2 regions of the Marinomonas sp. S3726 genome follow, and region 1 is predicted to be linked to the other one. Evidence: predicted binding sites of a transcription regulator. Region 1 holds the regulator's gene; the other holds the start of a gene.
What was found. Region 1 encodes FNR, which switches genes on or off when oxygen is low (the NO sensors DNR and NnrR bind a similar motif). Its sites were predicted from a motif close to TTGATNTANATCAA; they were not measured.
Positions count from the first base shown of each region.

Region 2: a site for FNR is predicted at 1,841-1,854, ahead of petA (ubiquinol-cytochrome c reductase iron-sulfur subunit). Genes of this name have one in related genera too.

Region 1 covers NZ_JXYC01000012.1:164,874-169,309, reverse strand. Annotated here, with positions in the region: gene TW85_RS11425 (sulfite exporter TauE/SafE family protein) at 1-145, shown strand, start outside; gene hemN (oxygen-independent coproporphyrinogen III oxidase) at 248-1,615, shown strand; gene fnr (fumarate/nitrate reduction transcriptional regulator Fnr) at 1,645-2,406, shown strand; gene TW85_RS11410 (adenine phosphoribosyltransferase) at 2,428-2,970, shown strand; gene TW85_RS11405 (YfaZ family outer membrane protein) at 3,021-3,572, opposite strand; gene ttcA (tRNA 2-thiocytidine(32) synthetase TtcA) at 3,582-4,418, opposite strand.
Region 2 covers NZ_JXYC01000010.1:100,020-104,455, forward strand. Annotated here, with positions in the region: gene zapE (cell division protein ZapE) at 1-774, shown strand, start outside; gene rplM (50S ribosomal protein L13) at 961-1,389, shown strand; gene rpsI (30S ribosomal protein S9) at 1,404-1,796, shown strand; gene petA (ubiquinol-cytochrome c reductase iron-sulfur subunit) at 1,983-2,576, shown strand; gene TW85_RS09305 (cytochrome bc complex cytochrome b subunit) at 2,576-3,820, shown strand; gene TW85_RS09310 (cytochrome c1) at 3,823-4,436, shown strand, end outside.

The sequences.
Region 1 (4,436 bases):
AGCAACTGGAATTTTCAGCAAAAGCCTAAAAGATAGCTGGAAGCAGTATCACCTCAACACTGTCAGTGGAATCTTTATGCTCATTTACGCCGTATGGACATTTCCTTTTTTCCAAAACTTAATACAAGACGTATTTACTCGATAGCACTATATTTATAAAACACGCCAACCAAAATACTGACATATATCAATTTTTAAATCTCCTTAGCAGTTAAAATACTATAAGAATTTTTAATAGGACGTTTAGATGCTCTGGAATACACAACTCATTCAAAAATATAATATTTCGGGTCCTAGATACACCTCTTACCCTACTGCACCCCAATTCAATAGCAGTATTAGCAAACTTTCATTAATTGAAGAAATGCTTACGCCCTCGAACAAGCCATTGAGCCTTTACTTCCATGTACCCTACTGCGCAAAGCTCTGCTATTACTGTGCTTGCAACAAAGTCATCACATCAAATTATAAAAAGGGTGATGAATATTTAGAGCTTTTAATTGAAGAAATCAGATTAAAGTCCTTGATGCTTAGCAACGAAAGAGAAGTTCAACAACTTCATTTTGGCGGCGGCACACCTACTTTTTTATCAGTTGAAGCCTTCAAAAAACTAATCAGCTATATCAAGCAAGAATTTAACCTGCTATCTGATGACAAAGGTGAATACAGCATTGAGGTTGACCCAAGAGAAGTAAGCCTAGAAAAACTAGAAGCTCTTCGAGAATTAGGGTTTAACCGACTAAGCTTCGGCATTCAAGATTTTGATAAAAGAGTTCAAACAACCATTAACCGCATACAAAGCTATGAGCTAATCGACAGCCTAATGCAGCATAGCCGTCAACTTGGCTATCATTCAATAAACTTTGACCTTATTTATGGGCTCCCATATCAGAGTGTAGAAAGTTTTAAACATACGCTAAACCAAGTCATCGAACTTGATCCAGATAGAATATCTGTATTTAACTATGCACATTTACCTAAGCGTTTTGCCTCACAAAGACAGATTCCAGAAGATCAATTCCCAGACACAGATACTAAATTAGCCATTCTTAAATTATGCATAGATATGCTTACCAGTGCGGGCTATCAATACATAGGAATGGATCATTTTGCCAAACCCAAGGATGCGTTGGCACAAGCACAAAATAAAGGAGAGTTGAAACGGAATTTCCAAGGATATACGACACATGCAAACTGTGACCTATTGGCTTTCGGCACATCAGCCATTAGCCAAATAGGCAATACATATGTTCAAAACCATACGGCAACAAAAGATTATCGCAAAAGCATTGAGAACGGCCAGTTAGCGATTATGAAGGGATACATGAGTAATCGTGACGACCAAATAAGACATAAGGTAATTATGTCTTTAATTTGCAACTTTGAACTAGATTCAAGTGATGTAGAGAGTGAGTTTAATATTGTATTTTCAAATTACTTTAAAAATGAGCTATCAGAACTTAGAAAACTAGAAGAAGACAGCATTATTGAGTTAACAAATGAGCCAAACCTCCATATAAAGGTAACTGACTCAGGAAGACTTTTAATCCGCTGTATTTGCATGACTTTTGATAAATATTTAAATAACGTAATTTCATACTCTAAAGTAATTTAGAAACATAGATCAAGTTCAGGGAGATCATTATGTCTGTAGCTCTTAACAACGCTCGATTTAACAGCAAGCTTACATCTCAATGTCAAAATTGCAGCCTAAGCGCGCTTTGCCTGCCAATTTCTTTAGCTGATGACGATGTGAATCGATTAGATCAGATCATTGAACGCAAAAAACCTTTGAAAAAAGGAGACATCTTATTTCGTCAGGGAGACGAATTTGAGTCTGTGTATGCAGTAAGAACAGGTACACTAAAAACGTTTAACATTACGAATTCCGGTGAAGAACAAATTACTGGCTTTTATTGCCCAAGCGAATTACTTGGCCTAAGCGGTATCGATAAAAACATTTACCCAGTTTCTGCAAAAGCTCTCGAGACAACAACGGTTTGTGAAATCCCATTTTCTCATTTGGAGCAGCTTTCTGAGCAAATCCCAACTCTTAAGCACCAGCTCTTTAAAGTAATGAGCCGTAAGATCTGTGACGACCAACAAATGATGGTGTTACTTGGCAAGAAAAATGCTGATGAGAAAGTTGCCTCCCTGCTACTTAACTTAAGTGCTCGCTTTAAAAAGCGTGGTTACTCTGCCACATCATTTAGACTTGCTATGTCACGAGGTGAAATTGGCAACTATTTAGGTTTAGCTGTTGAAACCGTTAGTCGAGTCATTACTCGATTCCAAAAAAACGGCATGATCCAAGTAGACGGTAAAGAAATTAGCATTATCGACCTAGATCAAATGCAAAAACTAATCGGCATGTCAGAAGATTGTGATAAAATTGAAAGCATTTAATAGCTAATACAAGGCGATATAATGCTTTACGATGATTTTTACATCAAATCTTTAATCCAAACCGTTGAAGACTGGCCAAAACAAGGGATCAGCTTTAGAGATATTACTCCTATATTCTCAGACCCTAAGGGTTTGAGAATGGTAGTCGATGCTTATATTCACAGATACATTTCAACCGATATTAGTCACATCGCATGCATTGATGCACGTGGCTTTCTAATTGCTTCAATACTCGCTTATGAGCTACAGAAGCCATTAATTTTGGTAAGAAAAAAAGGCAAACTACCTGGTGCAACAATTTCTCAAAAGTATGCCTTGGAGTATGGGGAAGCCGAGCTAGAAATTCAAGAAGGTGCAGTATCTGAAGGTGACCAAGTATTACTCTTTGATGATTTAATCGCTACAGGTGGCACTCTGACTGCTGCTATCAGCCTATTAAAATCACAAGGCGCTAATATTAAGGAAGTTGCAGCAATTATTGATCTTCCTGATTTGAAAGGCAGTGAAATCATCAGCGACTTAGAGATACCTGTCTATAGTCTTTGCGCCTTTGAAGGCGAATAAAAAAAGGGCGCTAATCTAGCGCCCTTTTTATTTATATCAACTAACCTTATTTAGAAATAAGCTGCTACACCAAAGTGCACACCTTCATCTAATGTATATTTGTCACTATAATCATTAAATTCTGTCTTAACAACACTATAGCTAAAGTAAATTCTTGCATTACGTGTTGCATAATACTCAACCCTTAGATCAGCCTCATGCTGTCTTTTCATATCACCATAGGTAAAAAGTCCAGGGTAGTAATAACCAGAAGCATACAAGCTCACACGGTTAGCTTGTGGGATAATATAACGGTAGTAACCACCTAATCCAATGGCATAACCAGAGTCATTTACACCTAAATCACCTTCCACAGCACGCAATCTAGCACCAACACCTACTTCAATAGGATCTGCTTTATCAACTATCATTACACCAAGATAACCAGACTTACCGCCTTCAGAGAGATATAAGGCGCCTGCTTCTATTTCTATTGGATCAATACTTAAAGACGCATTTAATTTGGCCGTATCGTCAGATAATGTACCTGAAACACTGGATGCATTCGCTCCAACACTTAACAAACCAAGCGCAAATGTAATTGCATATTTATTAAAACTCATCAATATATCCTATAGTGAAATTATATTTAATTTATCTAAGGCATCAGGACTAATAGATAAATCTTTAAAATCAAATAAACTCGTGTCAGCCATATGCGATGGTACGATATTTTGCATACTTGTAAAAAGCGTATCGGTACGGCCCGGGTATTCTTTATCCCATTGTTGTAACATATTTTTGATTACTTGACGCTGTAAATTTTCTTGAGAGCCACAAAGATTACAAGGAATAATAGGGTATTCTTTTAACTCAGAAAAAGCTTCTATATCTTTTTCCTTACAATAAGCTAACGGCCTAATCACCATATGACGGCCATCATCACTTAACAGCTTAGGTGGCATTGACTTGATTTTCCCACCAAAAAACATATTCAAAAACAAAGTTTCTAATATGTCATCTCTATGATGACCAAGGGCAATTTTAGTTGCACCAATCTCATCTGCGAAGCCATATAAAGAACCACGCCTTAAACGAGAGCACAAACCACAGGTCGTCTTCCCTTCTGGCACTAATTCTTTAACGATACTATAAGTGTCACGTTCTAGAATATGAAAATCAACGCCAATTGAAGATAAGTATTCAGGTAAAATATGCTCAGGAAAACCAGGTTGTTTTTGATCTAAATTAACAGCAACAATACTAAATTCAATTGGAGCACTTGCTTGGAGGTTTCTAAGAATCTCCAACATAGTATAAGAATCTTTACCACCAGATAAGCAGACCATGACCTTGTCACCATCTTCTATCATATTGAAGTCAGCGATTGCTTGTCCAGTTTGCCTTCTTAAGCGCTTATGAAGCTTATTTAGTTCTGTTTTTTCTTTCGGGCTCGTTGATAAATCCATTGCTACTTTCACATAATT
Region 2 (4,436 bases), on a different contig from region 1:
AAAGATGTTAAAAATCCATTGGAGGTCGTTGGAAAGCAAATATCGGCTAAAGCTGAGGTCTTATGCTTCGATGAATTTTTTGTGAAAGATATTACCGATGCAATGATTTTGGCAGGGCTTCTAAAAGTGTTGTTTGAAAATGGCACCAGCCTGGTGGCGACATCAAATATTGAGCCTGATGGCTTGTATGAAAATGGTTTGCAGCGAGCTCGCTTTTTACCTGCTATCGATCTGGTTAATAAACACACCCGTGTCATGAATATTGATGGTGGTGTTGACTATCGTTTACGTGCGCTCAAACAGGCAAGTCTTTACTATACGCCACTAGGACAAGAGTCAGAGGCTGCTTTAGCGGCTTGTTTTGCTCGTTTAGCGCCTGATTTAGCGCAAGCAAAAGAAGGTGGTGTGGTAGAAATTGAAAACCGAAAGATACATTTACAGAATAGTTGTGAAGATATCGCTTGGTTTGACGTATACGCATTATGTGATGGGCCGAGAAGTCAGGTTGATTATATTGAAATCGCAAAACTTTATACTACGGTTATCGTGTCTAATGTTCCTCAGTTTGATACGACTCGTGATGATATGGCTAGGCGATTTATTAATTTAGTGGATGAGTTTTATGACAGGCATGTAAAACTTATTGTGTCCGCAGAAGTAGAAATTCCTGAAATATATAAAGGAACACAATTGGCTTTTGAGTATGACAGAACCGTCAGTCGTTTACTTGAAATGCAATCTGAAGAGTACTTGTCGCTAGAACATAGGCCATAAAGGTAAGTGATAGCGATAATATCTTAATGTTTATCTAGGATGTGCTCTTTATAAAGTAGGGTGGAATGTGTATAATCCGCTCGCCTTTTTTAAAAGGTATATGCACGTTATGTTTTCGATACGAAGACATAACCAATAATAATAGGTATTGAGCATGTCAATACATGCTAAATGAAAGGGTTTTTGATGAAAACTTTTACTGCAAAACCTGCTGAAGTAAGACGCGACTGGTTCGTAGTTGATGCTGAAGGCAAAACTTTAGGCCGTTTGGCTACCGAGATTGCTCGTCGTTTACGCGGTAAGCATAAAGCTGAATATACTCCTCATGTTGACACTGGTGATTACATCGTTGTTATCAATGCTGATAAAGTTCATGTTACAGGTAACAAGGCTAAAGCTAAACAATACTACCGTCACACTGGTTATCCAGGTGGCTTGCGTTCGATGAACTTTGAAACGCTGATCGATCATGCTCCAGAGCGCGTTCTTGAACTCGCAGTTAAGGGTATGTTGCCAAAAGGTCCTTTGGGCCGCGCTATGCACAAGAAAATGAAAGTGTATGCTGGTACTCAACATCCACATGCAGCTCAACAGCCGCTAGAACTTAATATTTAATACGGAAGATCATTATGTCAGCTACTCAATACTACGGTACAGGTCGTCGCAAATCATCTACCGCTCGTGTATTCCTTAAGGCCGGTACTGGTAACCTAGTTATCAACGACCGTTCTCTAGAGCAATATTTCGGCCGTGAAACTGCGCAAATGGTTGTTCGTCAACCACTAGAGCTTGTTGAAGCAACAGAAAAATTTGACGTTTACATCACTGTTAAAGGTGGTGGTATCTCTGGTCAAGCTGGTGCTATTCGTCACGGTATTACACGTGCATTGTTACAGTATGATGAGACACTACGTCGTTCTCTACGTACTGCTGGTTACGTTACTCGTGACTCTCGTGAAGTAGAACGTAAAAAGGTTGGTCTACGCAAAGCGCGTCGTCGTCCTCAGTTCTCCAAGCGTTAATCTTGGGATACTTCCAAACGCCTGGTTATCCAGGCGTTTTTTTTATGCGATATGTCAATGTCGCTCTTCTGGTGATGAGACTTTTCTTGCCAGAACCCTTTGTTTTTTTTACTATTTGCACTGCATTCATATTGGGGTTCGTCATACTCTAATTTGGGATTTGTAATTTGGTGGGAGAGAACCATAATGAGTCAAAGCGACGTTAATAAAGGTCGACGTCGATTCCTGGTCGGAACAACAAGTGCTATTGGCGCGGTTGGTGCGGTCGGTATCGCTACCCCCTTTGTTGCTTCTTGGAAGCCGAGCGCAAAAGCGAAAGCTGCTGGTGCGCCAGTTAAAGTTGATGTCAGTAAGTTAGAAACTGGTCAACAAATGATAGTCGAGTGGCGTGGGCAGCCTGTTTGGGTCGTGAAACGATCTAAAGAGACACTTGATAATCTAACAAAAATTTCTGATCAACTTAGTGATCCATCTTCTGAAAAAGATCAGCAACCTGAGTATGCACAAAATGCGTACCGCTCTATTAAACCTGAAATTGTAGTGCTACTAGGTATTTGTACACACCTTGGCTGTTCTCCAACATACCGTCCAGAATTAGCTCCAGAGGACTTAGGTCCTGAATGGGTTGGTGGTTATTTCTGTCCTTGTCATGGTTCTCGCTTTGACTTAGCTGGACGTGTATACAAGAGTGTTCCTGCGCCAATCAACTTATTAGTGCCGCCTTATCAATACCTTTCTGATAATGTGATCTTAATTGGTGATGACGGAGGTAACGCGTAATGGCCGATTTTAAAGAATCGAAAGGCTTGATGGGTTGGATTGACGCTCGTCTTCCTGTAACTGAAGCCTTTGAAAAACACATGAGCAAATATTATGCTCCGAAAAACTTCAATGTGTTTTATATCTTTGGTGTTCTTTCTCTTGTTGTACTTGTTAACCAAATACTAACTGGTGTGTGGTTGACAATGAGTTATACCCCTTCAGCGGAAGCAGCTTTTGCTTCGGTTGAATACATCATGCGAGATGTTGAGTATGGCTGGCTAATTCGCTATTTGCATTCAACAGGTGCTTCGGCATTTTTTGTTGTTGTTTATATGCATATGTTTAGAGGCTTGTTATATGGTTCTTATCAAAAACCACGTGAATTAGTTTGGTTGTTTGGTATGGCTATTTATCTTGCTTTGATGGCTGAAGCTTTCATGGGTTACTTACTGCCTTGGGGACAAATGTCTTACTGGGGTGCGCAGGTAATTATCTCTTTGTTTAGTGCGATTCCTTTAATTGGACCAGATTTAGCAGAATGGATCCGTGGTGACTACTTGATTTCAGGTATTACACTGAACCGTTTCTTCTCTTTGCATGTTATTGCTCTGCCTCTCGTTATCGTTGCACTTGTAGTATTGCACTTGTTGGCATTGCACCATGTGGGTTCTAACAACCCTAAAGGTGTTGATATCAAGAAGTATAAAGATGAAAACGGTGTGCCATTAGACGGTATTCCATTCCATCCTTTCTATACAACTCATGACTTGGTAGGTATTGCAGTCTTCTTATTTGTTTTCTGTTCAGTGGTTTTCTTCTTCCCTGAAATGGGAGGATACTTCCTTGAGAAACCAAACTTTGAAGCAGCTAACCCGCTTAAAACACCTGAGCATATCGCACCAGTGTGGTACTTTACGCCTTTCTATGCAATCTTGCGTGCTGTTACCTTCCCGCTATTTGGCTTAGATGCTAAGTTCTGGGGTGTTGTGGCTATGGGTGGTGCTATCGCGATTTTGTTTGTATTGCCTTGGTTGGATAGAAGTCCAGTTAAATCAATGCTTTACAAGGGTTGGATGAGTAAGCTTGCACTCTTTATTTTCTGTATCAGTTTTGTTGTATTGGGTGTGTTAGGTGTTCTTCCTTCAACTGATGGTAGAACAACAGCAGCTCAAATCGCTTCTGTAATATACTTTGCGTATTTCATTCTAATGCCTTGGTATACACGTTGGGAAAGCACTAAGCCTGTGCCAGAGAGGGTGTAATTATGAAAAAAATTATTGCTACTATTACTCTGGCATTGCTACCAGCACTGGGTTTTGCTGCAGGTAGTTCTGTAGAGCTAGAAGACATGACGCCTGATCTTCATGACAAAGCGTCTCTACAGCGTGGTTTAAATACTTTCGCAAACTATTGTTTAGGTTGTCATGATGCTGGTTATGCTCGTTTTGAGCGTGCAGCAACTGACCTTGGTATTCCTGCAGATCTTTTCACTGAAAACTTATTGCCAGCGGGTAATAAAATTGGTGATTTGATGGCTAACTCTATGGACTCTAAAGATGCTAAAGCTTGGTTTGGTGCTCCGCCACCAGATTTAACGCTTCAGGCTCGTGTTCGTGGTAGTGACTGGGTTTACAGTTATCTAAAAGCTTTCTATGAAGATGAGACTCGTCCTTGGGGTGTAAACAACACTGTATTCCCAAATGTCGGTATGCCGAATGTTTTAGAAGGCCTACAAGGTGTTCGTCATGTAACTTGTGCGCAAGCACCTGCGTATGATGAAGATCACAACCCATTATTTGATACTTTAACGGGCGAAGCTCTTACAGTTGAAAAATGTGGTATTGTAGCTCAGAAAACTAAAGGTTCTCTTTCTGAAGA